DNA from 2 places in the Limnohabitans sp. INBF002 genome. Region 1 is predicted to be linked to the other one. Evidence: predicted binding sites of a transcription regulator. Region 1 holds the regulator's gene; the other holds the start of a gene.
What was found. Region 1 encodes sigma-54, which starts transcription at its own class of promoters, with help from an activator protein. Its sites were predicted from a motif close to TGGCANGNAANCTGCTTT; they were not measured.
Positions count from the first base shown of each region.

Region 2: QMG15_RS07225 (transglutaminase family protein) is a predicted target of sigma-54. The motif match lies at 4,966-4,983, and genes of this name have one in related genera.

Region 1 covers NZ_AP027055.1:2,408,817-2,423,782, reverse strand. The annotation lists gene QMG15_RS12115 (malate synthase G) at 1-2,159, opposite strand, end outside; gene QMG15_RS12110 (SLAC1 anion channel family protein) at 2,291-3,319, opposite strand; gene QMG15_RS12105 (LysR family transcriptional regulator) at 3,371-4,312, shown strand; gene QMG15_RS12100 (ChbG/HpnK family deacetylase) at 4,309-5,139, shown strand; gene QMG15_RS12095 (glycosyltransferase family 39 protein) at 5,147-6,736, shown strand; gene QMG15_RS12090 (GtrA family protein) at 6,659-7,030, opposite strand; gene QMG15_RS12085 (glycosyltransferase family 2 protein) at 7,034-8,074, opposite strand; gene argS (arginine--tRNA ligase) at 8,143-9,852, shown strand; gene QMG15_RS12075 (SPOR domain-containing protein) at 9,873-10,559, shown strand; gene QMG15_RS12070 (thiol:disulfide interchange protein DsbA/DsbL) at 10,577-11,236, shown strand; gene lptA (lipopolysaccharide transport periplasmic protein LptA) at 11,348-11,866, shown strand; gene lptB (LPS export ABC transporter ATP-binding protein) at 11,863-12,645, shown strand; gene QMG15_RS12055 (RNA polymerase factor sigma-54) at 12,749-14,320, shown strand; gene QMG15_RS12050 (THUMP domain-containing protein) at 14,369-14,966, shown strand, end outside.
Region 2 covers NZ_AP027055.1:1,464,995-1,479,960, forward strand. The annotation lists gene QMG15_RS07210 (DNA internalization-related competence protein ComEC/Rec2) at 1-7, opposite strand, end outside; gene QMG15_RS07215 (surface-adhesin E family protein) at 114-512, opposite strand; gene QMG15_RS07220 (hemagglutinin repeat-containing protein) at 575-4,483, opposite strand; gene QMG15_RS07225 (transglutaminase family protein) at 4,993-8,559, shown strand; gene QMG15_RS07230 (circularly permuted type 2 ATP-grasp protein) at 8,662-11,319, shown strand; gene QMG15_RS07235 (transglutaminase family protein) at 11,323-12,387, shown strand; gene QMG15_RS07240 (RidA family protein) at 12,446-12,901, shown strand; gene QMG15_RS07245 (TolC family protein) at 12,923-14,272, opposite strand; gene QMG15_RS07250 (CusA/CzcA family heavy metal efflux RND transporter) at 14,269-14,966, opposite strand, start outside.

The DNA of each region.
Region 1 (14,966 bases):
CTAGGCTGCTCTTTGCCTTTGAACACCAAGTCGAGGGCGGCTTGGTAAGCAGGTGCTTTGGCAAAGCGGCCCGCCATTTTTTGGTAAGCCTTGTCGCCCGCGTTTTGCTTGTCCACCACGGACGCCATGCGCTTGAAGGTGTCTTTCACTTCAGCCGGTGTGACCACGCCGTGGTGCAACCAGTTGGCGATGTGTTGGCTAGAAATACGCAAGGTGGCGCGGTCTTCCATCAGGCCCACGTTGTGGATGTCTGGCACTTTGGAGCAGCCCACGCCTTGGTCGACCCAACGCACCACATAGCCCAAGATACCTTGCACGTTGTTGTCCAACTCTTGTTGCTTCTCAGCAGGCTTCCAGTTGGGGTTGGCTGTGACAGGCACTTGCAACAAGTCGTTCAAGAGGCTGTCGCGTACTTTGTTGTAGTCGACCTTCTCCAACTCTTTTTGCACCTCGACCACTTTGACTTGGTGGTAGTGCATGGCGTGCAACACAGCCGCGGTGGGGCTTGGCACCCATGCGGTGTTGGCACCTGCTTTGGGGTGACCAATTTTTTGCTTCAGCATCTCGGCCATCAAGTCGGGCATGGCCCACATGCCTTTGCCGATTTGCGCCTTGCCGCGCAAGCCGCATGACAAGCCAGCCAACACGTTGTTCTTCTCGTAGGCTTGAATCCATGCGCTGGTTTTCATATCGCCTTTGCGCAACATGGGGCCTGCTTGCATGGCGGTGTGCATCTCGTCGCCGGTGCGATCCAAGAAGCCGGTGTTGATGAACGCCACGCGGCTGGCCGCTGCGGCGATACAGGCTTTCAAGTTCACGCTGGTGCGGCGCTCTTCGTCCATGATGCCCAGCTTGACGGTGCTGTCTGACAAGCCCAAAACCTTCTCAACGCGACCAAACAACTCGCAAGCAAACGCCACTTCGGTGGGGCCGTGCATTTTGGGTTTGACGATGTAGACAGAGCCTGTGCGTGAGTTGCGGATGCCTTTTTTGCCGTGGCCTTGCAAGTCGTGCAAAGCGATGGTCGTGGTGACCACAGCGTCCAAGATGCCCTCTGGGATTTCGTGCATCGCGCCGTCTTTGCCTTTGTAAAGAATGGCGGGGTTGGTCATCAAGTGGCCCACGTTGCGAAGGAACAGCAATGAGCGGCCGTGCAATTTGACGGGCTGGCCGTCTTTGCCTTTGTATTCGCGGTCGGCGTTCAAACCACGTGTGAACGTTTTGCCACCTTTTTCAACCGTCTCGGTCAAGGTGCCTTTGACGATGCCCAACCAGTTGCTGTAGGCCAGCACTTTGTCGTCAGCGTCCACGACGGCCACAGAGTCTTCCAAGTCGAGGATGGTCGACAAGGCAGCTTCCACCACCAAGTCGCTCACACCGGCTGGGTCTGTCGCGCCGATGGGGGTGTTGCGGTTGATTTGCAAATCAAGGTGCAAGCCGTTGTGCACGAACAGCACCGACGATGGCTCAGACATCTTGCCTTGGAAGCCCACAAACTGAGCGGCCTTGGCCAGCTTGGTGGTCTTGCCGCCTTTGAGGGTGACGACCAATTCGCCGTTCACCACGGCGTAGCCTGTGGAGTCGACATGCGAGCCGCTTTTCAAAGGCACGGTGCGGTCCAGCACGTGACGTGCATAGGCAATGACCTTGGCGCCGCGCTTGGGGTTGTAGCCCGCGGTTTTTTCTGCGCCGCCTTTTTCTGGGATGGCGTCTGTGCCATACAAGGCGTCATACAAAGAGCCCCAACGTGCGTTGGCCGCGTTCAAGGCGTAACGTGCATTGAGCACGGGCACCACCAGTTGTGGGCCAGCTTGCAGGGCCAATTCAGCGTCGACATTTTTGGTGGTGGCTTTGACCTTGTCGGGTTGTGGCACGAGGTAGCCAATTTTTTCCAAGAACTTGCGATAGGCCTTCATGTTTTTGATGGGGCCTGGGTTGGCGCTGTGCCATGTGTCCATCTCGGTTTGCAGGCGGTCACGCTCTGCCAACAGGGCAATGTTTTTCGGCGCCAAGTCTTGCACGATGGCGTCGAAACCCTTCCAGAATTTATCGCTGCTCACGCCGGTGTCGGGCAACACTTTGGTCTCGATGAATTTGTACAAGTTGGTGGCAACTTGCAAGCTGCGCACTTGGGTGCGCTTGGTGGTGTCTTGGCTCATGGTGAGGTCTCTCTGGATAAATCAAAAAGGGGAAATCAGGACGAATCTTATTGGATTGCACTGGGGTGATTGCATCGCCAGCTTTTGGGCTGTCGTGACAAATAGGGTGGTAATCCTTTGTGGCTGTGTTTTTACTTCTCAGGCACCAGCAATTGACCATGGCGCAAGCCACGCCATGTGCTGAGAGTTAAGCTCAAAATTAACAGCGATGTGATCGCCAACAGCAAGGTGGCTGGCATTTGCAACCAAGCACCGCCGGGCGCCTGCGTCATACGCAAAGTGAGTGAGGTGAAGGCAGCCAGCGGAAAGCTCATGCCCCAGTTGGCCATGCTGAAAGGTTGTTCGCGAATGATGTTTACTTGTGTCGACGCCAGTATCAAAAAGAATACACCAATCCCCCACGCCATCCATACCAAAGTTAAAGGCGCATCCAGTTGCAACAAGCTCAAGCCTCCAATGGATGGGGGCACCAGCGTGATGAACCAACTGGGCGCTAGGCGCGCAGGCAGGGGGCCGGCTTGGGCCAAACGAACAAACAACAAGGTTTGCAACACGAGCCACAAAAATACGCCCACGCCAAACTGAGCGGTGGCCCATGCTTCTAAGCCAATGCTCACACCGCCGAGTGGTGCGAGCACATTGCCCACCACGGGAACGAAAAACACAGGGGTGAATGTGCTCCACTGCAAACCACCGTTCTCAGCGTTGTTGAGCCAGCGTTCAACCACCCACACCGTGGCCACAATTTCTAAGATCGAACCCACGCACCACAGAAACGTCATCGCTGTGTCGAGCGTGCGGTCTGTGCCCCAAAACAAATGGATGCCTAAGGTTGCCAACAACATAATAGAAATAGGCAAGGTCGCCATGAAGGCGTGACGCACAGGGTGACGCATATCTGCCGCCACGGCGTTGGGGTGAAACGTCAAACGCACCACGCATGAAATGCACAGCAAGACAAATACAAATAGGGCAAAAAGAGAGCCCACCAGTCCTAAGCCAAGGGCGGTGTCGCCCAACACATCGGTGGCGCGCAACCACGCGAGTGACAAACCACACCAGCCCATGACCATGGCAAACCATGCGGGTGCGAGGTGCTCTAACAGCGCAATCGCGCGGGTGATTCGGCTGGGTTGATGCGTAGGCGCTTGGGTATTCATGCAGCTGATTTTAGGTTGGGAGCCGCTTTCACGCCCGTGGATAATTGATGCATGGACAAACTCAAAGCCTTTGAGTCTTTTGTGTCGGTGGCCTTGAAGGGCAGCTTGACCGCTGCGGCCAAAGCCGAGGGCGTGGCACCCGCCATCATGGGGCGTCGCTTGGACAGCTTAGAAACGCACTTGGGCGTCAAGCTCTTGGTGCGCACCACGCGACGCATCACGCTCACACACGAAGGCACGGCATTCCTCGAAGACTGTCAACGCTTGCTGGCCGATGTGGCCAATGCCGAAGCGAGCGTCAGTGCGGGTGGCCTTAAAGCCAGTGGACACTTGCGTATTACCGCGCCTGCAGGTTTTGGCCGTCGTCATGTGGCTCCGTTGGTGCCCAAGTTTCACAGCATGCACCCCGATGTGACGGTGTCACTCAATCTGAGCGACCGTGTGGTCGACTTGGCCGCCGAAGGTTTTGATTGTGCTGTGCGCGTGGGCGATTTGCCCGACTCATCGTTGGTGAGTGTGCGCATGGCCGACAACCGCCGCTTGTGTGTGGCCACCCCCGAATTTTTAAAACGCTACGGCACCCCCAAAGTGCCGAGTGACTTGATGCGCTTCAAATGCTTGACGCTTTCCAGCGATGCATCACAAACACGCGGCTGGGCGTTCCGTGTGCCTGTGACGGGCAAGCGCATCGACAGCCAAACCCATGAGGTGATTCACCTGCGCCCCAGTGGACCTATGGATTGCTCAGACGGCCAAGTGCTGCATGACTGGTGTTTGGCGGGCCACGGCATTGCATGGCGCAGCACGTGGGAGGTGGAGTCTGAAATCAGCAGTGGGCAATTGGTGCCTGTATTGGAAGAATTCGCCGCACCTCCCAACGGAATTTATGCGGTGTTCTCGCAGCGCAAACACCTGCCCCTGCGCTTGCGCTTGTGGATTGATTTTCTCAAAGACCACTACGGTCATGCGAGTTACTGGAGTTCGGCTGCATGACGTTCGATCACATCAAAGACGTCGTGCTGTGTGCAGACGACTACGCGCTGAATGCACCCGTATCGCAAGGCATCGTTGCTTTGGCTGTGCTCGGTCGCTTGAGCGCCACCAGCGTGATGAGCTTGTCGCCCCGTTGGGCTGAAGATGTGGCGGCCCTGCGTGACATGCGTGAGCGCTTGGACGTGGGGGTGCATTTGGATTGGACCAGCAGCTTTGCGATGGAAGCAGGGCACGGCGACCGCTTGGGTGCGGTCATGCTGCGGGCTGCGCTACGCCTCTACAACCAACAAAGCATTGAAGACGAAATTGAACGACAGCTTGATGCCTTTGAGGCTTTGTGGCAAGCGCCCCCCGATCACATCGATGGCCACCAACACATCCAGCAATTTGCGGTCTTTCGTCATGCCTTGGTCGAGGTGCTGATGCGCCGTTATGGCCATACCGCCCAGCGTCCTTGGCTACGCGTGTCGCAAGTCGCACAACCTGGGCTCAAGGCCAAAGTCATCTCTGCCATGGGGGCAACAGCGTTCGCCAAATGGGCCCAGCACCACGCATGGCCCACGGTGGGGCCGCTGTCGGGTGCCTACGGTTTTGAGGGGGGCATGGACGACTACGCACGCCACATGCAAGGCTGGCTCGCGCACTTACCAGCAGACAAAACCGCCCTCATCATGTGTCACCCAGCTGTGTCGGCACAGGCGGACGATGCGATTGGTCCTGCACGCAAGCGAGAGTTTGCTTATCTCGCTGGACACGATTTTGTGCAGCACATGTTTGACGCCCGCGTGCGTTTGGTGCGCGGCAGCGGCAAACTTATACAAGCTTGAGACCCACATGATTTCTTCTTTCTTTGCATCTCCTCGCTGGCGCACTTGGGGCCTTTGGCTCTTGCCGGTGTTGTTGCTGGTCCTGGCCGCCGAGCGTCCGCTCTCTATCCCCGACGAGGGGCGTTACGCGGAAGTGGGTCGATGGATGTGGATGAGTGGCGACTGGTTGACCCCACGCATTGATGGCATTCCTTTCTTTCACAAACCCCCGCTTTTGTACTGGTTCGAAGCGGCCTCCATGGCCGTGTTTGGCGCAACGCCTTGGGCTGCGCGTTTGGTGGTGGCGCTACATGCGTGTTTGATGCTGGGCCTCATGGTGGCCTGCGCGCGTCATTTCTCCGGGGCCGACGTGGCGCATCGCGCAGGTTGGGTGCTGGGTACCAGCATGACATTTTTGGTCGCCGGTCAATATGTGAACACCGACATGATGGTGGCCACATGGATGGGGGTGGCCATTTGGTGCTTTGCCCGTGCCTTCATGCATCAAGGTGGCTTGCATGCCAACTGGGCGCGCGCAGGTTTTGTGGCGTGCGCTTTGGGCGTGCTGAGTAAGGGCTTGATTGGTTTGTTGTTGCCCGGCCTCGTGCTGTTTGTTTGGATTGCTTACACCTGGCAGTGGCGCAAGATTTTGGCCTTGCCTTGGGTGAGTGGCTTGCTGCTCTTTGCTGCGGTCGCCTTGCCTTGGTTTGTGCTGGCTGCGCGTGAGCACCCCGATATGTTGGCCTACATGTTTGGCAAGCACCAGTTTGGCCGCTACACCGCCACCACGTTCAACAACGCGCGCCCTTGGTGGTTCTACGGCGTGGCTGTGCCGGTGTTGTTGTTTCCTTGGGTTTTCTTTGTAGCCGCTGATGGCGTTCAGCGCGTGCGCCAACGTGTGCGTCAGCAACCCTCCAACGACAACGGTACTTGGGTGGCGTTGTGCTGGATTTGGGTGCTGGCCATTCTTGGTTTTTTCTCTATTCCCAATTCCAAACTCATTGGTTATGCCTTGCCTGTGATGCCGCCCTTGGCAGTCTTGGCGGCTTTGTGGTGGCAGCGCCATTTGGCACCGCGTGCTTGGAGCGCCTGGTTGTTTGGCGCTTTGTCGCTGGTGGGCGTGGCGGTGGCCAGTTTTGCCAATCACTACGCTGGCGTGTTCACGCTAGAGCGCAGCACACGTGGCGTGGCCCAAGCGGTGGTGTGCCAAGTGGCTCCCAGCGATGTGCTGGCGGTGGTGGACGACTACCCTTATGACGTGATGTTCTATGCCCAACGCCAACGCCCGATAGAAGTGATTCAAGACTGGGCGCGCGAGGAACAAGAAGCCGGCGACGATTGGCGCCGCGAGCTCATGGACGGCGTGGACTTCGACAAACCCGCGGGGGCTGTGCTGCAACCGATGTCGCGCTTGGCCGAGCTACGCACCGATGAACACGCATGGGTGTTGGCGCCACGTTGGCGAAAGGCGTTTCGTAGCGAAACCTATGCTGGTTTCACCGAGGTCTACAAAGACGATGCGTGGGTTTTGTATCGCGGCTCAACGAGCGCGGCGAAAAGCCCAGAAGCGGCTGAGCAAAAAAGTCTGCGCGGATGCGAAGACCAGCGCAAAAAATAACGCCAACCAATCGGGCAAATTCAAGCCTCGCAGCAATGCCACAAACATCACCTCGTTCGCGGCAAATCCTGCCAGCGCCGTGGCCGCAAAGCGGCGAAAGCTTTGCCACAGGCTGGTCTGCGCATCGCTGAAGCTTAAAAATCGGTGCCCTGCAAAGCTCACCACAAATGCAATGCAAAAGCCCGCCGCATTCGCGACCTCGGGCCACATGTAGGGCGTGGCCAGCATGAACACAGCCATGTGGACCGCCGCGGCTGTTGCGCCCACCACTAAAAACCAAAAACCGGTACGCATGCTTTAGACGGGGTGCGGTGGGTCGTTGTCGATCACCGCAGGCGCTGTCGCTTTGACCGGCGCCAAAGACAAGCCCGCGCCCCAACGTTGGCTCACCAAATACATGGGGCGTTGTTTCACCTCTTCGTAAATGCGACCCACGTATTCAGCCAGGATGCCAATCGACAGCAGCTGAATGCCACTGAAAAACATCATGCCCACCACCAGTGTGGCGTAGCCCGGGACATCAATGCCCCAAACAAAATACTCGGCTACCACCCATGCGCCGTAGCCCAAAGCCAACATCGCCAGCATCAAGCCGGTGATGGTCAGGGCGCGCAACGGTGCGATGGAGAACGCCAATACGCCAGTCAGTGCCAACGCAAATGAGCCGCGCAAACCAAAGCTGCTTTCGCCCGCTGCGCGTGGCAGCGGCTCGTAGTCAATCGCGGTACTGGCAAAGCCCACCCAGGCGTACAAGCCCTTCATGAATCGGTTGCGCTCGGGCAGCTGCTTCAAGGCCTCCACCACGCGGCGATCCATCAGGCGGAAGTCGCCTGCGTGCGCGGGAATCTTCACGCGGTTGCCCATGTTGATGAGCTTGTAAAACATGCCTGTCAGCCCCGCGTGCAAGGCCGATTGGTCGTCACGTGTGCGGCGAATCGCGTACACCACGTCCGAGCCCTCACGCCAGCGCTTCACCATATCGGCAACCAGCGACACAGGGTGTTGGCCGTCGGCGTCCATCAGCACGACCACCTCGCCGCGTGCGGCGTCAATGCCCGCCGTCAGTGCGGCTTCTTTGCCAAAGTTGCGTGACAAGTTGATGCCCACCACCTCGCGGTGCGCTTCGCACAGCGCTTGAATGACCTGCGCCGTGTCGTCACGGCTGCCGTCGTTGATGAGCACGATTTCCACTTGCGAACCCAGTGCCTGCAAGGCTTGCAGCACCTGCGGCACCAAGGTGCCTAAGTTCTTGCCCTCGTTGTAGGCGGGCATGACGCACGACAGGGTGGGGGTGTATTGAAAACGGTCGGTGGGGGAGAGGTCGTGGGCGTCGCGCATGGGTACACATCATGCCAAAAAAATCGCCCACTCTTATGAAGGACAGGTCCGCCCCGTAAAATCTAGCCATGCTCCAAGTTAAACAAGAATTGCTGGCCGCCCTGAGCCAAGCCCTCGACGGTTTGTTGCCCGGCTCTGGCAACAAGGCTGCTTTTGAATCTCCTAAGGTCGCCGCGCATGGCGACTTCGCCATTACCGCTGCGATGCAGTTGGCCAAACCCCTCAAGCTCAACCCACGTCAGCTCGGCGAACAGCTGCGCGACGCGTTGCTGGCCGCGCCCGTGTACCAACAGTGGGTGCAAGACATCGAAATTGCAGGCCCCGGCTTCATCAACATCCGTTTGAAGCCTGCCGCCAAACAGCAAATCGTGCGCGAGGTGTTGGCTGCCAAAGAACAATTCGGCTTCCAAGCCGACAACGGTCAACGCGTGTTGGTCGAGTTTGTGTCTGCCAACCCCACCGGCCCGCTGCATGTGGGCCACGGCCGTCAAGCCGCGCTGGGCGATGCGATTTGTAATTTGTTTGCCACGCAAGGCTTCAACGTCTACCGCGAGTTTTATTACAACGACGCGGGCGTGCAAATCAACACCTTGGCCAAGAGCACGCACTTCCGCGCCCAAGGCATCAAACCCGGCGATGCCAGCTGGCCGGTGGACCCCGAGAACCCAGAGAGCAAAGCGTTTTACAACGGCGACTACATCCAAGACATCGCCACCGATTTCTTGGCTGGCAAAACCGTCAAGTCCGACGACCGCGAATTCACCGCCAGCGGTGATGTGAACGATGTGGACGGCATGCGCGAATTCGCCGTGGCCTACCTGCGTCACGAGCAAGACCTCGACTTGAAAGCCTTTGACGTCAAGTTCGACAACTATTACTTGGAAAGCAGCCTCTACACCAGCGGCAAAGTGGCCGATGCGGTGAGTCGCCTCCAAGCCGCAGGCAAAACCTACGAGCAAGACGGCGCCTTGTGGCTCAAGTCCACCGATTACGGCGACGACAAAGACCGTGTGATGAAAAAGACAGACGGCACGTACACCTACTTTGTGCCGGACGTGGCGTACCACATCACCAAGTGGGAGCGCGGCTTCACCAAGGTGGTGAACATTCAAGGCACGGACCACCACGGCACCATCGCCCGCGTGCGCGCTGGCTTGCAAGCCGCCAATGTGGGCATTCCCGAGGGCTACCCCGACTACGTGTTGCACACCATGGTGCGCGTGATGCGCGGCGGCGAGGAAGTGAAAATTTCTAAGCGCGCTGGCAGCTACGTGACCCTGCGCGATTTGATCGAGTGGACCAGCAAAGACGCCGTGCGCTTCTTCTTGCTGAGCCGCAAGCCCGACACCGAGTACACCTTCGACGTGGACTTGGCCGTGCAAAAGAACAACGACAACCCTGTGTACTACGTGCAATACGCGCATGCTCGCATTTGCTCGGTGCTGCGCGCATGGGTCGACAAAGACGGTGGCGATGTGGCTTCGCTCAAAGAGGTGGACTTGTCGGCGCTCGAAAGCCCACAAGCGCAAGCGCTTATGTTGCAGCTGGCCAAGTATCCCGCCATGCTCTCGGCAGCATCGGCCGACTTTGCGCCGCATGACGTGACTTTCTACTTGCGCGACCTGGCTGCTAGCTATCACAGCTACTACGATGCCGAGCGCATTTTGGTGGACGACGAAGCGGTCAAAAAAGCGCGACTTGCACTCGTGGCTGCCACCGCGCAGGTGCTGCACAATGGCTTGGCGGTGTTGGGCGTGTCAGCCCCCGCCAGCATGTAAATACGACGGAGACTTTGAGCATGAATCAGCAACGCGGCAGCACTTTGGTGGGCTTCATCATTGGTTTGGTGGTGGGCCTCGCCGTGGCCTTGGGCGTCGCGGTGTACGTGACCAAAGTGCCCATGCCTTTCATGAACAAAGGCCAAACGCGTTCGGCAGACTCCGACGCTGCCGAAGCCGAGAAGAACAAAGACTGGGACCCCAACGCACCGCTGTACGGCAAAAAGGGCGCTAAGTCGGGCGACAAAGCCGATGAAGCCAAAGCAGAGCCTAAGCCAGACGCCGCGGTCAAGGTTGACCCCAAGAGTGCAGACCCCTTGGGTGATTTGGCCAAAGTGAAAGCCGCTGAACCCAAGTCAGAGCCCAAAGCAAAGCCAGAGGCAAAAGCACCTGAAGCCCCGCCTGCAGAAACAAAAGCGCCCCAACCCAAAGCCGCTGAACCTGTTGCCGAGGCTAAGCCCGCCAGCACGGACCCATTCATTTACTTTGTCCAAGCTGGCGCCTATCGCAGCAACGACGAAGCCCAAGCGCAACGCGCCAAAACCGCCTTATTGGGCTTAGACGCCAAAATCAGCGAGCGCGACCAAGGCGGCCGCACGGTCTACCGCGTGCGTGTGGGCCCGATGGACAAAGTTGAAGCCGAGCGCGTGCGCGCCAAGCTCGAAGCTGCTCACATTGATTCCGCCATGGTGCGGGTGCAACGTTAAACACCAAGAGGTAACCCATGAAACGTCGTGATTTTTCTTTAGCCGCCATCAGCGCAGCGTCTGTGGCTGGTCTGCCCTTGGCTGCGCAAGCACAAAGCCCTGCCGCTGCCAAAAAGCCGGTGGAAGGCACGGATTACCTGTCGCTCGACAAGCGCGTGCCGACCGATGTGGGCGCAGGCAAGATTGAGTTGATCGAGTTTTTTTGGTACAGCTGCCCGCATTGCAATTCGTTTGAGCCGCAGTTTGCTGCGTGGGTCAAAGCGGCCCCTAAAGACGTGGTGGTTCAGCGCGTGCCCGTGCGCTTCCGTGACGACTTTGAAGCGCAACAACGTGCGTATTACGTGTTTGAGTCGCTCGGCTTGGTGGATGCCATGCACGGCAAACTGTTCCATGCCATTCACACCGAGCGCCAGCAGCTCAACACCGCACCCGTCTTGGCGGCTTGGGCTAACAAAAATGGTTTGCCTGAGAAGAAGTTTTTGGATACCTTCAACAGCTTTGGCGTCGCCACCAAAGCACGCCGCGCCACGCAGCTGCAAGACGCGTTCAAGGTCCAAGGCGTGCCTGCCTTGGGCGTGGCTGGCCGCTTCTACACAGACGGCTCGCTGACCCAAACCATGGACCGTGCCTTGCAGGTTGCTGAATACCTCATCGGCGAAGTACGCCGCGGCCGCTAACTCCAGCTGGGTCAGCACGAAAATTGCTTTGTTGATGGTTAGAATGCCATCAACTTAACGAGCAATATTCGTGCCTTGACTTCATTTGCTTCTTTCTCCCTCGCTTTGCTGATGGCCATCGTGCCGGTAGCGGCGTCTGCAGAAAAAGCAGATCGTGAGAAGCCCACCCACATCGAAGCCGACAGCTTGGTTCATGACGAGTTGAACCAAGTCAGTATCTTCACCGGACGTGCCGTGTTGACCCGAGGCACGATGGTGATGCGCGGCACGCGCATTGAGATGCGCGAAGACGCCGATGGTTATCAATTTGGCGTCATCCTTCCTGAGCCGAACAAGCGTGCTTTCTTTCGCCAAAAGCGAGAAGGCAATGACGAGTTCATGGAAGGCGAGGCTTTGCGCATCGAATTTGATGGCAAAGCAGACCGCGTCAAACTCATCGACAACGCCGAAGTGCGCCGCTACCGCGGTGCTGTGTTGAATGACACGATGACCGGCAAACTCATCATTTATGAAAACCTGACCGATGTCTTCAGCATCGATGGCCAACGCACCAAAGCAGGCGGCAAGGCCAGCGGTGGTCGGGTGCGTGCCGTGTTGGCGCCACGCAGCAAAACATTGGATAAACCGTGATCGAAACGCTTTCACCCACACACACCGCTGAGACCACAGAGAGTCGTTTGGAAGCCCGCCACTTGGAAAAATCCTATGGCAGCCGCAAGGTCGTGCACGACGTGTCGATTTCTGTGAAAAAAGGTGAGGTCGTGGGCTTGCTCGGCCCCAACGGCGCGGGTAAAACTACCTCGTTCTACATGATCGTGGGCTTGGTGCGCGCCGACGGTGGCAGCATCACCATCGATGGTCAGCCGGTGGCACATTTGCCCATTCACCGCCGCTCGCGTTTGGGTTTGAGTTATTTGCCACAAGAAGCCTCCATCTTTCGCAAACTGAATGTGGAAGACAACGTGCGCGCCGTGTTGGAGCTGCAACGCGGTGAAGACGGCAAGCCACTCAAGCACGAGGAAATTGAAACCCGCTTGACCTCGCTGCTGCAAGAGTTGCGCGTGGACCATTTGCGTGCATCGCCTTCTGTGGCGCTCTCCGGCGGTGAGCGCCGTCGCGTAGAGATCGCGCGCGCCTTGGCCACCAACCCGCGCTTCATTTTGTTGGATGAGCCGTTCGCTGGCATCGACCCGATTGCGGTGATTGAGATTCAGCGCATCATTGGCTTCTTGAAAGCGCGTGGCATGGGCGTGCTCATCACCGACCACAACGTGCGCGAAACGCTGGGCATTTGCGACCACGCGTGCATCATCAGTGATGGCCGTGTGCTGGCGCAGGGCACGCCGCGCGAAATCATCGAGAACGCCGACGTGCGTCGCGTGTACCTCGGCGAACATTTCCGAATGTAGGCATGCAGACCCCCACGCTCATCACTTCGTGTTTCGCTGCCCCCCGAGGGGGCCTTCGCGCCTTGGGGCGGCCCTTTGTCGCTCATCGTTTCGGAGCGAAACGATGAAGCAAGGCTTATCACTCCGCGTCTCCCAACATCTGGCGCTCACGCCGCAGTTACAGCAGTCGATCCGACTGTTGCAGTTGTCCACCTTGGAGTTGAGCCAAGAGATTGAGCAAATGCTCGACGAGAACCCGTTTCTCGACAAAGAGTTTGAAGAAGCGCCGCGCGAAGAGTTTGGCCTCGACAAAGCCGATGCCCCTACCCGTGACGAAGAAGTCGAGCCTGTCCGCGAAGTGCCATCGCTCGATGGCGGCATGTCTGAAATCAGCGTGGACAACACGGCCAGTGACACCGAACCCAGCGTGGATGGCGTGGCCGAAAGCTGGGATGGTGATGGCAGCGTGGAGTTCTCAGCCGACGATTCTGAGTGGGGCGGCGACGCACCCGCCAGCAATAACAACAACACCGCCGACAGCGACACCGCAGACGCCACCGAGCTGGCGCGCATGCAAGAGTCGCTCACCTCGCATTTGCACCGTCAAGCTTTGGCTTTGCGCTTGAGCCCTACTGACCAAGCGGCCTTGCGCTACTTGATTGAAAACCTCAACGACGACGGCTACCTCGAAGACACGCTGCGCAGCTTGGCCGAAGGTTTGGGTGGTGACGATGAAGAGGAAATTGAAGAACTCGAACACCGCTTCCAAGTGGCCTTGTCGCTGCTGCAAAGCCTAGAACCTGTGGGTGTGGGCGCGCGTGATTTGGCCGAGTGTTTGACGCTGCAACTCAAAGCCTTGACGCCCAAAGGCGAAGAAGCTTTGCAGATTCGCGACACCGCCATTCTCATGTGCAAGCAGCCCATGGAGATGTTGGCCAAGCGCGATTTCAAACGCTTGGCGGTCATCGTGGGTGACAGCGAAGCCAATGTCAAAGTGGCCATTGCCCTGATTGGCCGTCTAGAGCCCAAGCCCGGCCGTCGTTTTGCCGATGTGGAGCGCCATGTGGTGGTGCCTGATGTGTTGGTGACGCGCGTGGGCAAGTCGACCATGACGCCAAAATTCAAAGTGGCATTGAACCCCGATGTGATGCCTCGCTTACGTGTGCACGACATCTACGCCAATGCCCTCAGAGGCGGCAAGGGCGAAGCGCATGCGGGCTTGCAACAGCGTTTGCAAGAAGCGCGTTGGTTCATCAAGAACATCCAACAACGCTTTGACACCATCTTGCGTGTGAGCAATGCGATTGCTGAGCGCCAGAAAAACTTCTTCATCCACGGCGAACTCGCCATGCGCCCGATGGTGCTGCGCGAGATTGCCGAGGAGCTGGGGCTGCACGAATCCACCATCAGCCGCGTGACGACCAACAAATACATGAGCACCCCTTTTGGGACGTTTGAGCTCAAGTATTTCTTCGGTTCAGGGTTGGAGACGGACAGCGGCAACAACGCCTCCAGCACGGCGGTGCGCGCGCTCATCAAGCAATTTGTGGCGAGCGAAAACCCCAAAAAGCCGCTGTCGGATAATCAGCTCTCCGAAATGCTCAAAGAGCAAGGCATTGAGTGCGCCCGCCGCACCGTGGCCAAATACCGTGAGGCGCTGCGCATTGCGCCCACGACATTGCGCAAGGCCCTCTGATAACTTGCGGGACAGGCCCAATTTGCGCTGTCCTCAACTGGTGAAACTATGAATCAATTACATCTCTTCTTGCCCTGTGCGGCAGGCGTCGAATCCTATTTGGCCGAGGAAGTGCGCCGCATCACCGGCGTGGGCGACGACGACTTGCGCGCTTTCCGTGCTGGCGTGATGGTGCGCGCCTCGTGGCGCGATGTGTTGTTGCTCAACCTGCACAGCCGCTTGGCGCAGCGCGTGTTGGTGGAGTTGTCGCACACCCAATATCGCCAAGAGGAAGACCTGTACCGCGCGGCCTGCGAGGTGGCGTGGGAGCTGTGGTTCTCGCCCAAAGAGTCTTTCAAAATCGAAATCACCGCGCAGCACAGCCCGCTCAAGAGCTTGAACTTTGCGGCGCTCAAAATCAAAGACGCAGTGGCCGACCGCTTCCGTCACAAGTTTGGCGTGCGCCCCGATGTCAACACGCAATGGCCCGATGCCCGCATCTACGCCCACCTGACCACCGAAAATTGCACGCTGTATATCGACACCTCGGGCGAGCCCTTGTTCAAGCGCGGCTGGCGCGCTGACAAAGGCGATGCGCCTTTGAAAGAAACACTCGCTGCCGCCATGCTGGCCGCTAGCGGTTGGAGCCAAGGCGACGGCACAGCGG
Region 2 (14,966 bases), 940 kb from region 1:
AAAACATGGCCGCATGTTCAGTGCAACGTGGCGGCACGTGGGCGATGCCCACTCACAAGTTAAAAAGCCCCAACCATTCGGCAGGGGCTTGAGGCATCTCAGAGGTGCTGGGTTTAGCCCGCAGCGGCCTTGGAACCGCCGCACACTTCTTTCTTCAAAGCGGCCAGATAAGTATTAGGACGAATCGGGTATTCGCGTGGACGCCATTCGTGCACATCGTCCGAGGCCACTTCTTTGCCCTTGCCCATTTGCTTGTCAAAGTAGCTCACAGACAGGCGCACCACGGTGTCGTTCTTGCAGTACATGCGCACGCGCAACATCATCGACTTGTAGCTCTCGCCCGTGGGGGTCTTTTCAGCCTTGGGCAAATCGGTCAACACCCAAGCAAAACGCGACACGTGCACGGGCATGACCGCTTCTTTGTCGAAGTAATACGTGGCTTCGTCTTCCTTCACCAGCTCGCTCCACTCGGCCGAGGCAGGTGCAGCCCAAGCCAAAAGGCTGGTCAACACGAAAGCAACAACAGAAAAATGGCGTGAGCGCATGGTAGATATGAAAGATAAAACTGACTTGTCTAGGGTATCGGCGGGGCTACTGAAAACTTGAGCAAGAAATGCGCACCACTTTGGCGCGCAAGTCGGACTGCGTGATGAAATATGTCTACTGATTTGGGGGAATGCCAAAGCGCTGCGCTAAGGCCTTGACCTGGCATGGGTGAGCCGCCTGCACCTGCGCTAACACTCACGCTCTTGGCTTCGTAGCTGGCTTTGTTTTCTATGTCGCTTGTCGTTAACGTGCCGCCTGTGCTGAAGGCGTTTTTGTTGTTGTCTATCGCAGCTTGCGTGCTGGTAATGGCGCCGCCTTTGAGGTCGGTGTTGCCTTGCACGTTGACGGTGAAGCCACCATCGCCTGCTTTGATGCCGCTTTGCTCCGTCACGCTTGCATAGGTACTGTTGATGTCGCTTTTGGCGTAGTTAACGCTGCCGCTCATGCCTGCTCCCACCATACCTGATGCGCCTATTTGTTGGTTTTTCTCAACATAGGTGGCTGTGTCTTGCAGGCTTTCAATGTTCAAGTTGCCGCCTACCGTGGCTGTTACTTGTTTGCCCTCTACCGTCGCACCTTTGACATTGGTGTCTGAGCCGCTCTTGATGCTCACACTGTCTGCGCCTGCAATGTGCGTGTTGGTGTACGTGGTCTCGCTGCCGTTGCCGTTGCCACCGCCTTTGCTGACGCTGCCTGTAAAACCAAGACCACCACCACTCGCCCCTAGTTGCAGTGCAATACCAACACTGGCGCTGCTGTTACTGCTGTCGCTGGTTTGGGTGCTGGTGTTTTGGGCTGCCGTTAAGTTGACGTTGTTGTCGGCTTCTAGGTTCACTTGCCTGCCGCTCACGTCGCTGCCTTGGATGGTGAGGTTGCTGTCCGCCCCAGCGCCTGTCGCTTTGATTGTGGTGGCACCGCCTGCTTTGACGGTGCTGCCTCTTGCTGTATCACTTGTGGCGGTGCTGTTACTTTGGCTGCTGCTTTGACCGTAGCTCAAAGACACTTGAATGCCGCCTGCTTTGTCTGCGGCATTGGCTTGTGCTACTTCTGGACTGCCATCTGCGCCTTCAGCACCTGTTTTGACCATACCATTTTCATCGCCCTGTCCCGATTTGAGAGCATCGGCAGCCATCTTCACGTTGGCTGCAGCGTTTGCTGCGCCTAGTGCTTTCATACGACCATCGCTGGTTTGTGTCGTGGCCTTGATTTGGCTTTGTGCGTTTTCTAACGTGCTAAGCACCGTGCTGGTGACTGCCAAAGTGAGGCCGCTTTGCTCAAACTTTTGTTCTGTGCTTTGTTTGTTGGTTTCTCGGGCTTCTTGAATGTCCACCGTCTTGGCTTGGATGGTGATGTCTCCATTAGGTGCAACCACATCGCTGCCCACTTGTTTGTATTGGTTGCCCGCGGTGATGCTCACGTTGCCACCTACGCTGCCCACCGTGCTGGCTGCAGCTGTGGTGGTGGTATCTTTGCCATCATTGCTTTGAGTGCGAGTGCCGTAACTCAGGCTGAGGCCACCGCCACTTAAGAAGCCCGTATCCGTCTGTTTGCTGTAGTTGCTTTGCTGGCTGGTGTTCTGCGCGGCTTCAATGCTCACATTGCCACCAGCTGTGAGTGTGGTGCCGTTGTCACTGACCACGTTAGAGCCTTTGACATTGATGTCCTTGGTGTTGGCCGCAATGTCTACCGTGCCACCACCAAAATTACTGCCAACCGCTGTGCTGGTGTTGCTGACATTGCGTGTCACCAAGGTTGACCCGCCCAAGAAACCACCGCCACTGGATGTCTTATGGGCTTCGTCTAAGTTGGTGGTGTTTTCTCCTGCCAAGATGTTGACGCTGCCACCGGCTTGCACTCCCAGTGCTTTGGTAGCCTGCACATTGGCTGCTGTGGCTGTCAGGTCATTGCCTGCCTTGAGATTGACATTTCCACCGCCACTAAGGGTGCTACCTACAGCTTGGGTGTTGCCGTAGTTCAGGTGGTTGTCCGCATCCCACGTGATGTTGTTTTGTTCGCCTGTCTGAACAGAAGCAAGAGTGAAGTTGTTGCCCGCACTTAAGCTGGTTGCACCACTACCCGCGTTGCTGACCACGCCTGCGACGATGTTCATGTCTCTGCCTGCGCTGGCCACCAATGTGCCGTTGGCTCCCGAAACGTATAAACCCGCCACACGGTCAACACCTGTGCGGCTAAAGTTGGCTGAACCAACTTGTGTGTTGGTGCTTTGGGTGGTGGTTTGAATATTCAAATCTCGCCCTGCGGTTGCACTCAGACTGTTGATTGCACCGATGCTGCCGCCAATGTTGTTGAGATCTTGTCGTGCGGCCACACTCACATCGTTGCCACCAATACGCCCGCCTAAGTTATTGACGTTTTCAGCCGTGAGGCTGACCACGTTGCGCCCAGCGATAGTGCCACTATTGGTCAAATCGCCACTGAGGTTGATATTCACGTCTTTGCCTGCAAGCAATGCGCCGCTTGCGTCCAAGTCACCCGGTTGGACTTTGACATACACCTGAGGTACGAGGACTTTTTGGTTGGAGCCATCCGGCAAGGTGACTGTTTGTTCCACCAACCACACGATGTCGCTGGTGAGTTGGGCAACTTGCTGTGCTGTCAAGGCGATGCCCGGGCGCAAGTTGTATTTCTGGCCAAACGTGATAGCACTGGTCATCAGCGCCTTGTATTCTTGTTCGTCGCTGGTGTAGTCAGCTAAGAAGCGGCGGCCTGTCAGTTCTGCCACCTGCTCGCGGATAAGCTTTTGTTCATAGAACCCATCACCTAAGCGTTTTTGAGTGACTGTGGGATCAAGGCTTAAGCTCTGAGTAATGTAGTCGCTGCCTAGCCAAAGTTTTCGGTCAATGAAACGGGTGTCTGTTTCAATCAGATAGGCCGAAGTGAGCGATGGGTTGTTCTTGTACAGGCTGCTTGTGGGCAGTGTGGTCGGAGGCACGGCCCCATTGCGTGCATTGGCAAACCCTGCGCCGCTGGTACTACCCGAAACTGCAGCTTGAGTGCGCACGCCCACCTGTGCGCCACTATTGCTGGATGCAGTAATTTGCGCGACCACCACCGTGCTGTTGGCTGTGCTGTCATAGGGGCCTGTTTGCCATTCGTCATGGGCATGAACACAGTTGATTGAGATTTTTCCGCAAATGCCCGAACCTGGCACATGCACCAAGGTGTAAGTCGTCCCAACGTCACGGATGCTCTTGGTTGCCATCACATCCGTATTCGCTAACGTGGATGAACCAATACTCAACACACCACCCGCCAAAATGTGACTGGCATAGTTGGTGGCGTTGGCTGAATTCAAGTTGATGTCACCACCTGCCAAAATTTGCGCTGGATCACTGGCCGTTTGATATGGCAAATAGGTTGTGCGTGTGAATACCCGATATAAACCAGAGTTGATATCTTCTCGAACGTTTAACTCTGTAGTCGCCACTCTGATCTCGTAAGCAAAGTGGTCATTGGTGTTGTTAACTGTGGCACTAGAAAGGCTTAAGTTACGGCCTGCCTCAATCGTTGCGCTGTTGTTATTTAATGTTGCCGTCGATCCTGTTGCTCGACGATTCGCATCCAACGCCCCACCTATTGCCATATCTCCCACGCTGTAGATGAGGGCATGCTCTCGGTTGGTCAATGTGCCGCTGATGCCGAGGTCTAGACGATCACGCGCTGCAATCGTGCCTGCTTTGGTCACACCTGCAATGGTTTCGGTGTTGTTAGTGAGATTGATCGCTGCAATACTGAGGTGGTCGCCATAGATTCGGCCTGTGCCAATATTGGTCACTGTGTTGGCATTGACTTGCGTGTCCACACCGTCAATCAATCCTCGGTTAGTCAAGGTGCTGTTTGCATTGACTTGGGTAGTGTTGGCTGAGATTTCGCCTGTGGCTGTGTTGTCTATGTTGTTGGCCGTGAGGTTGTACACCAGAGCCGTTTTGAAGTTGAAGACGCTGAATCGAAAAGCAAGGTGTTTCGATGGGCAGTGTCTGCGAAGTCGCTTTTTCGGGGACAGACAGTCGAACATCCGAGGTGCGCTCAAGTTGCTGCCTCAATTGCTGGTCTTGTTGCTGCTGCCTCTGCAACTCTTGCCGGTTACGAATGCCAAGATCACCCTCTTGAGCGGAAGTGATTTGAGCTGAAACATTGATGGCCAAACATAAGACAGTCACTAGACTCGCAACTTGGTGTCCGCGTCTTAGTACCAAGAGCTGTGCTAGATAATGAAGCATTGAAGTCATTCTTTAAATTAACTATTTATTACTCATAATATCGAATTAAAATTAACTAATATTTACTTCTAGTTAAATATTAGCTTGGTGTTTAAAACACGACCAAGCCCCCGTGCACGCACAGCAATACAAATCATGCGCATGCCCCAAAACGTGCACCGCATTGGCGCATCAGGCTTGGCGCGTGTTTTGCTAGTTGTAGTTCATGTCTATCCATGCCGCACTCCACCACGTCACCCACTACAGCTACGACCGCTTGGTTGAGTTAGGCCCGCAGGTCATTCGCCTTCGCCCTGCTCCCCACTGCCGCAGCAACGTGATTTCGTACTCACTCAAGGTCGAGCCCGAGCACTTCATCAACTGGCAGCAAGACCCGTTTGCGAACTACCAAGCGCGTTTGGTGTTTCACGAGAAGACCACCGAGTTCAAAGTCACGGTGGACTTGGTGGTGGAGATGGCGGTGTACAACCCGTTTGACTTCTTCCTCGAGCCACACGCCGAAAAGTTCCCCTTCGCCTATGGCGTCACCTCGGCGCAAGAACTGGCCCCCTACTTGGTGACCAACCGCTTCACGCCCAACTTCAAGCACTACTTCAAGAGCATCGACTTCAAAGCACTGAAGCGCGAGCCAATTCGCACCATCGACTTTCTGGTGGAAATCAACCGCAAGCTGCACGAAGATATTGCGTACACCATCCGTATGGAACCCGGCGTGCAAACGCCAGAAGAAACGCTCACCCTGCGCAGCGGCTCGTGCCGCGACAGCGCTTGGTTGCTGGTGAACTTGCTGCGCCACTGCGGCTTGGCCGCACGCTTTGCGTCTGGTTATTTGATTCAACTCGCCCCCGATGTGAAGTCGCTCGACGGCCCCAGCGGCACCGAGGTGGACTTCACCGATTTGCACGCGTGGTGCGAGGTGTATCTGCCCGGCGCAGGCTGGATTGGCCTTGACCCCACGTCTGGCTTGCTGGCTGGCGAAGGCCACATTCCGCTGGCGTGCACACCACAGCCATCGAGCGCCGCGCCGATTGAAGGCTTGGTGGACGAAGCCGAGGTCGAATTTGGCCATGAGATGAAAGTCACCCGCGTTCTTGAATCGCCACGCGTGACCAAGCCCTACACCGAAGAAGAATGGATGGAAGTGCTGGCCTTGGGTGACGAGGTGGACCGCCGACTGACAGAAGGTGATGTGCGCCTGACCATGGGTGGTGAGCCCACCTTCGTCACCGTGCACGACCGCGACGCACCAGAATGGAACACCGATGCACTGGGCCCGACCAAACGCGGCTTTGCCACCGAATTGGTGCACAAGCTGCGTGCCGAATACGGTGATGGCGGCTTCTTGCATTTCGGCCAAGGCAAGTGGTACCCGGGCGAGCAGCTGCCACGCTGGGCGTTGGGCATTTACTGGCGCACCGACGGCCACCCTTGCTGGCACAACCCCGATTTGTTTGCCGACGAGCGCGTGCCCAGCCAATACACCACCGAAGACGCACAACGCTTCACCCAAACCCTCGCACACAAACTGGGGCTGGACGACCAATACATCACCCCGGGCTATGAAGACACCTGGTACTACCTGTGGCGCGAGCGACGCTTGCCTGTCAACGTGGACCCGTTTGATGCCAAGCTCGACGACGAGATGGAACGCGTGCGCCTGCGCCGCGTGTTTGACCAAGGCTTAGACAAAACCGTGGGCTATGTGCTGCCCCTCAAAGCCGGTGAAGTGGCAGGCGGTCCGCGCTGGAGCACGGGCCCTTGGTTCCTGCGCGACGAGCGCATGTACCTCGTGCCCGGCGATTCGCCCATGGGCTTGCGCTTGCCACTCGACTCACTGCCGTGGGTCAGCCAAGCCGACTACCCCTACGCGATTGAGCAAGACCACTTTGCCGAGCGCAAGCCCCTGCCCCACGCGGCGGCTTTGCGCGCGCAGTACTCGCACCACGCACGTCACACACATTACGACCACCACATCAACACCCACGTGGCAGGCGGCGGCTTAGCCCAAGGCGGCACGGTGGGCCTGCAAACGGGTATGGGTGAAGACGGCTTTGTGCCCGGCACCGCACACCCTGTGCCAGCCAAAGACCAATCGGCGCATTGGATCACCCGCACCGCGATTTGCGTGGAAGTGCGCGATCCATCGCGCGCCAACGGCCCTGCCGTTGAGTTGAAGGCGATGGAGAACCCACAAGGTTTGATTTACGTGTTCATGCCGCCGCTCGGCGACTTGGAAGACTACCTAGAACTGCTCAGTGCCATCGAAGCCACGGCAGAAGAGTTGGGCGTACGGATCGTGTTGGAAGGCTATCCGCCCCCACGCGATGTGCGCCTGAAAGTGCTGCAAGTCACGCCTGACCCCGGTGTGATTGAAGTCAACATCCACCCCGCCCACAACTGGCTGGAAATCGTGGACCACACCGAGTTCTTGTACAAGGCCGCGTTTGAATCACGCCTGTCGGCCGAGAAGTTCATGACCGATGGCCGCCACACCGGCACAGGCGGTGGCAACCACATCGTGATGGGCGGTGCCACGCCAGCGGATAGCCCGTTCTTGCGCAAGCCCGAACTGTTGGCATCGCTCATCTTGTATTGGCACAACCATCCGTCATTGAGCTATTTGTTCAGCGGCATGTTCATTGGCCCCACCAGCCAAGCACCGCGTGTGGACGAAGCACGTAACGACCAAATTTACGAGCTAGAAATTGCACTGGCAGAGATCCGTCGACACAGCGAGAAATTTGGTCTGAGCAGCGCCGGGCCGTCCCAAGCTGCGAAAGCCCCCTCGGGGGGCAGTGACCCACACGCAGTGGGGGAACGTGGGGGCGACACATTCATGCCACCATGGATCGTGGACCGCACGCTGCGCAACCTGCTGATTGACGTCACAGGCAACACACACCGCAGTGAGTTTTGTATCGACAAACTCTACTCGCCAGATTCATCCACAGGCCGCTTAGGCTTGCTCGAACTACGCGCTTTTGAAATGCCGCCGCACGAACGCATGAGCATCGTGCAACAGCTCTTGCTGCGCGCCTTGGTGGCTCGCTTTTGGGAAGCCCCCTACCAAGCCCCTGCGACGCGTTGGGGCACCGAGCTGCACGACCGCTTCTTGCTGCCGCATTTCGTCAAAGCCGACTTTGACGATGTGCTGACTGAGCTGGGCGATTGTGGTTTTCAGTTTGACCCTGCCTGGTTTGCGCCGCACTTTGAATTCCGTTTTCCACGCGTGGGCGACTTGCAAACACTGGGCATCAACCTCACGCTGCGCAACGCCTTGGAGCCTTGGCACGTCATGGGCGAAGAAGGCTCGAGTGGTGGCACGGTGCGCTATGTGGATTCGTCGCTGGAACGCATCGAGGTGCATGTGGCGGGCCTCAACCCCAGCCGCCACACCATCACGGTCAACGGCACGCCGCTGCCATTGCAACCCACAGGCACGGTGGGCGAATACGTGGCTGGCGTGCGTTACCGCGCATGGGCGCCGTCATCCGCATTGCACCCAACGATTGGCGTGCATGTGCCGCTGACGTTTGACATTGTGGACACGTGGATGAAGCGCTCGGTCGGCGGCTGCCAGTACCACGTGGCGCATCCGGGCGGGCGCAACTACGACAGCTTTCCTGTCAACGCCTACGAGGCTGAAAGCCGCCGCTTGTCGCGCTTTTTCCCGCTGGGCCACACGCCGGGCAAACTCGATGTGCCGCAAGCCACCGTGGGGGTGCCTGCCAGCAAAGAGTTCCCGTTCACGCTGGATTTGCGACGGGTTTAAAAACATGGCCAAACCCGAAGGCGGTGAGACAATGCAGCCACTGTGCAAAAGCCCTCCTCACCCCCTTCAGCGTCTGTTGCCTCGCCACGTTTGGTTGACGTGGTGAAAGGCCTTGCACATCCCGCCGACAGCGGGCACTTTGATGAGTTGCAAGGCAAGTGTTCGCCTGCCGCTACATCGGTAGCCAAAGCAATGGCAGAAGAGGCAAATGCACATGACCTATCTTCACCTTGGCGCACGTTTTTTGAACAGCTGGGCAACACCGGCCTCGACGACCTAGACCGTCGCACCCAAACTTTGGCGCGCCAAGTGCGCGACAACGGCATCACCTACAACGTGTATGCCAGCCAAGGCGGACCGCAGCGGCCTTGGGCTTTGGATCTGTTCCCCCTCATCGTCACGCCTGAGAGCTGGCAGCACATTGAAGTGGGCGTGAAGCAACGCGCACGTTTGCTCGAGCGCATGATGGCCGATGTGTATGGCCCGCAGCAATTGATTCGCGAAGCCATGATTCCGCCCGCCTTGGTGCAAGGCCACCCGGGCTACTTGCGTGCCATGCATGGTGTGGCACCTGTGGGTGGCACGCATTTGCACATCGCAGCATTTGACTTGGCGCGTGGACCCGACGGCCACTGGGCCGTGGTGTCGCAGCGCACGCAAGCGCCCTCGGGCTTGGGCTATTTGCTAGAAAACCGTTTGCTCATTTCGCGCCAATTTCCGCAAGCGTTTGAGGCCATGAACATTCAGCGCTTGGCGGCCACCTACCGTGTGTGGGTGGAGTCGCTCAAGGCGCACAGCCCCGAAGGTGCCAATGCCCACGTGGCCTTGCTCACGCCCGGACCGTACAACGAAACCTATTTTGAACACGCCTACCTCGCCCGCTACTTAGGCCTCACATTGGTCGAAGGCCATGACCTGACCGTGCGTGACGAGCGTGTGTACCTGCGCACCTTGCGTGGCTTAGAGCCTGTGCATGTGTTGCTCAAGCGCATGGACGATGAGTTCTTAGACCCACTTGAATTGCGCGCTGACTCCACCTTGGGCATTCCCGGTTTGCTGCAAGCCGTGCGCGCTGGCAACGTGGTGGTGGCCAATGCACCTGGCTCGGCGTTTTTAGAGTCGCCCGCTTTGTTGGGCTTTTTGCCCGCACTCAGCGAAAAGCTGTTGGGCGAAGAACTGCAACTGCCTGCACTCGACACTTGGTGGTGTGGCGAGCGTGCAGCCTTGGCTTCGGTGTTGCCACAACTCGAACACATGGCCATCAAGCCCACCTACCCGGGCTCGACCACGCACGGCACGTTTGATGCAACCATTCAGTCTGTTTTAGGTCGCACACTCACCCAAGCACAACGCGACGAATGGGTGGGCCGCATCACCCGCCAACCCGACCGCTACACCTTGCAGGCCTACTCACCACTGTCGCAAATGCCCACGTGGAAAAACACCACCGAAGGCGTGGTGCAACGCTCGGTCATGCTGCGTGTGTTTGCCTTGCGCAACAGCGCTGGCGATGGCCCAGATGCGTGGCGTGTGTTGCCCGGTGGTTTGGCACGCATTGCAGCACCGGATGCACAAATTGCTTCCATGCAACGCGGCGGCAGCAGCGCCGATGTGTGGGTGCAAACCCATGCCGACATTGACCGCAGCAGCTTGCTGCCCAAGTACAACGCCACCTCTGGCTTTAAACACCGCGAGCGCATGGTCACCAGCCGCGCCGCCGAAAACTTGTATTGGCTGGGCCGCTACACCGAGCGCAGCGAAAACATGGTGCGTTTGGTGCGCCTGTGCATCGAAGCCTTGAATGGCGAAGACCCCGCCTCACGCAGCCTGTGGGCATGGCTGCAGTTGCTCACCCAACGCCAAGGCCTCGTGCCTGCGGGCGTGCCATCGGCACACGCTGCTGGCGAAGACAAAGCCAACAGCACCCCCAGCATGGGCGCACGCCGCCGCGTGTTTGAACGCACGCTCATTGCCTGCTTGGACCAAGACGATCACAGCACCAGCGTGGGCTACAACTTGCGCGCTTTGCAGCAAGCGGCCTCGTCGCTGCGCGAGCGCTTGTCGCCCGAGCACTGGAACGCCATCGTGCATTGTGTGGACCAGTTCAGCGCCGATTGCGCACAAGCGGGCTCACCGCGTGCGTTCTCTGCCGTACAAGCCATGCAGGCCCTCGATGCGGCCAGCTCGGCATTAGCCGCCATCACTGGTGCGCAAACCGACCGCATGACGCGTGACGACGGCTGGCAACTGCTGAGCATTGGCCGCCACGTGGAGCGTTTGGGATTTTTGTCATCTGCACTCGACTTGGCTGTCGAAGTGGGTGCGTTTGAACACACCGCCGATGACGCTGACAGTGCAGATGAAAACAGCTCGCACTACGCAGCGCTGTTGTCGCTGTTTGACAGCACCATCACTTTCCAAGCGCAGTACCAACAAAGCCGCGAACTGGCCCCGCTGATTGAGCTGCTGGTGCAAGACAACGACAACCCGCGCTCACTCGCATGGGTGGCGCGCACGCTGCGTGGCCGTTTGTCCAAATTGGCAAACACCCCCATGGGTGAGCCCGATGCCTTGGCCCGTTTGGTGCCCGATTTGAAGCAAACCGATTTAGAACAACTCTGCATGCCGAACGATGTGGGCCACCACCCTAACCTGCGTGCGTGCCTGACCGAGTGCATGCAAGCCGCATGGCAAGTATCTGACGCCATCACGTCGCACTATTTCAGCCACACCGACGACGCCGACAGCGTGGGGGCCTGAACCATGCTGCTGTACATCACCCATACCACCACTTACCACTATGTGCCGCAGGTCAACACCGCGCAGCACATGGCGCATTTGCTACCGCGCAGCGATGCCGCACAAACGGTGCAACACGCCGAGCTGCACATCACCCCCACGCCTGCGGCCACCAGCACGCATGTGGATGTGTTTGGCAACAACCGCACCTTCTTCTCGCTGCCTGTGGTGCACGACACACTCAGCATCACGGCCAACAGCACGGTTGACACCCACTTCATCCCCTACCCACCCGAGCAAGCGCTGACCACCCCCGCTTGGGAAAACGTGCGCGAACACTTTGTGTATCACTCGGGCGCTGCGTGGGACGCTGCGACTGAATATGTGTTTGCCTCGCCCTATGTGCAGCCGCATCCCGACTTTGCCGAATACGCGCGCGCCAGCTTTGTGCCTGCTCGCCCCGTGCTGGCAGCCGCGTGCGATTTGATGACGCGCATTCACCAAGAGTTCACTTACGAAACCGCCAGCACCGACATCAACACCCCTGCGCTTGAAGCTCTCAAAAACCGCAAAGGCGTGTGCCAAGACTTTGCCCACATCCTCATCGGCTGCTTGCGCACGCAAGGTTTGGCGGCGCGCTATGTGAGCGGCTATTTGGTGACCGAAGTGCCTGAAGGCCAAACCCGTTTGATTGGCAGCGATGCTTCTCACGCCTGGGTGTCGGTCTATGTGCCAGACGTTTTGGACGATGCCGCTGAAACCGCGAAGACAGGTGCACTCGCCACCCACGGCCAGTGGTTTGATCTGGACCCCACCAACAACCGTTGGGGCTTGAGCTCACCCGGCATCGACTACGTGACCTTGGCCATTGGCCGCGACTACGCCGATGTATCGCCTGTGCGTGGCGTGATTCATGGCGGCGCTAGCCACACACTTGAAGTGGCTGTGACGGTGCAACCGGCTTCGGAGTTGATGGCGACATCTGAGCAAACGCAATCTCAGTCGCAATCACAAGAGCAGTCGCAGACGCAGTCCCAAGGGACATCGCAAAGCCAATCACAAAGTCAGAACCAAACCGAAGTGCTTTGAACGCCGTCACACGCGTTGTGCGCTCTTAAAATCGCTGAATTCAAACAAGGAATTCCACATGAGCGTTTACGACAAACTCCAAGCCCTGAACATCACCCTGCCTCCCGTGGCTGTGCCCGCTGCGGCCTACGTGCCATTTGTGCAAACAGGCAACTTGGTGTTTTTGAGCGGCCACATCGCCAAACAAGACGGCAAAGTGTGGACGGGCCAACTGGGCAAGACCATGCAAACCGCCGAAGGCGCGCAAGCCGCACGCGCAGTGGCAGTAGATTTGTTGGGCACCTTACACGCCGCCGTAGGTGACCTGAACAAAGTCAAGCGCATCGTCAAAGTGATGAGCTTGGTCAACTCCAGCCCCGACTACACCGAACACCACTTGGTGACCAACGGCTGCAGCGAACTGATTGGCCAAGTGTTTGGCGACAAAGGCGCACACGCACGCAGCGCGTTTGGCGTGGCGCAATTGCCTCTGGGCGCTTGCGTGGAAATTGAGTTGATTGCCGAACTCGCCTAAGTAGCTTATTCCGTTACCAAATCATTCATCAAAATCCCAGATCTGATGTAGATCTAGACGAATCAACGCCAGCAACTCCACCACCTCGAGCTGCATGCGCTCAGCGGCGTTGAGGTTGTCACTGGCGAGGCGCGCAATCAGCAACACATGCGACAAACTGCCCTCGCCCAAGGTGTAGGCCTTGACCGATTTTTCTGCGGCCAAGGCTTGGCGTTGGGCCGCAGATTTCAAGTTGTCGGCGGCTGTGCGTTTGTGCTGAAACTGAATCCACATGCTGTCAAACATGGCGCCCAGTTGTTGCTCAGCCAGCCGCACGTTGTCGCTGGCCGCTTGCGCATCGGCCACTGCTGCGCTGGCGTGGTGAAAGCGCGAGGCACTGGGGAACGGCATCGAGAACATCACACCCGAAATGGTTTCGGCCCCTGCCCGCTCGCGCCCACTGAACACGCCCAATGTGGGGTCAGGCAATCTGTCACGCGAAGCACGGTCAGCGGCGAGACGCAAACGTTGAGCGTCCACACGCATCATGTTGAGTTCGTGGTTTTTATCCAAAAACTCTTGGCGCATGGCAGCCATGGTTTCAGTCAAAGCGGGCAAGCTAGCTGACGCGTCTATACGCAAGGCCACAGGCATGTGCGTGGGCAAGGCCATGCCCGCATAGCGACGCGTGAAGGCTGACGCACTGGAGGCCAACTGCGCATCGGCCACCGAACGTGCTGCGGTGATGCGCTCAAACTCGGCATTGGCCAGCTCTGCGTCGAGCTGGGAAATTTCACCTTGCTTGAGTTGGCTTTGCGTGAGGCGCTGCATCTTGGCGGCCAAGTCAAAGGTGGTCACCGCATTTTTTTGGTCAGCCAAAGCGCGCAGGTAAGCAAACCAAAAACGCATCAACTCGCGCGCGCCTTCGTGCATGGCATCGGCGTATTCGATGTCGGCAAAGGCTTGGGTTTGTGTGGCAAGGTCCGCGTCCATGCCGCGTTTGCCCCAAAAGCGCACGGGGCGCTCGATGCTCACCATCGATTCGTGCAGCTGTGTACCTGCGGCCACATCACGGCGGCGTTGCGACGTGCTGCGCAAGGTGAACTCGGCGTTGCCTGAGTCAATACCTTTGGCGCGTGCTGTGCCTGCTTCTTTTTTAGAGCGCGCGGCTTGCATCAAGGGGCTGCTGAGCAAGGCATCTTTCACCGCAGCTTCAGCGGGGAGATAAGGCAAGAGCGGTGATGTCACCGTCGAGGCTGAGGCTGATGACGCAGCAGAAGATGCTGCTGTTGCAGAAACAGCAGGCTGCTGCGCCTGCGCTGCCCCTAGCGTCAAAACACAAGTGCAAGCCACAGCAAAGGCCACGACATCAGATGTCACAAAACGTATCATGATTTTCTCCAAGGCAAGAAGCGCGTGAGCGCATGCCACGGCACGCTCTCTAGCCCACCAAAGCGTTCAAACAATTTGGGCAACAACAGCAAGGTCAGCAAGGTGGAGCTGAGTAAACCACCTGTCACCACAATGGCCAAAGGACGTTGAATTTCCGAACCGGGCCCCGTGGCAAACAGCAACGGAATCATGCCCAGCGCGGTGATGACCGCCGTCATCAACACAGGACGCAAACGCCGCTCGGTGCCTAGGCGCACCACCACGTCCATCGCTTCGCCGTCGAGCAAACGTTCGTTGAAGTGCGTGACCATCACCACACCATTGAGCACGGCAATGCCCAACAACGCGATGAAGCCCACCGACGCGGGCACCGACAAATATTCGCCCGAGACCGCGAGTGCGACCACACCGCCCACCAACGCAAACGGGATGTTCAAAAAGATGATGCCCGCCTGAATGGCCGAACCAAAGGTGAACACCAAGATGGTGAAGATGAGCACCATGGCCGCAGGAATGACCAGCCCCAAACGCGCTGCCGCGCGTTGCTGGTTTTCAAACTGACCGCCCCACACAATGCGCACATCGCTGGGCAGCTTCAAGGCTGCCACAGCCTTTTGGGCATCGCCCACAAAGCCCGTCAAATCGCGACCATCCACCGACACTTGAATGCTGGTGAAGCGCGCGCTTTGCTCAT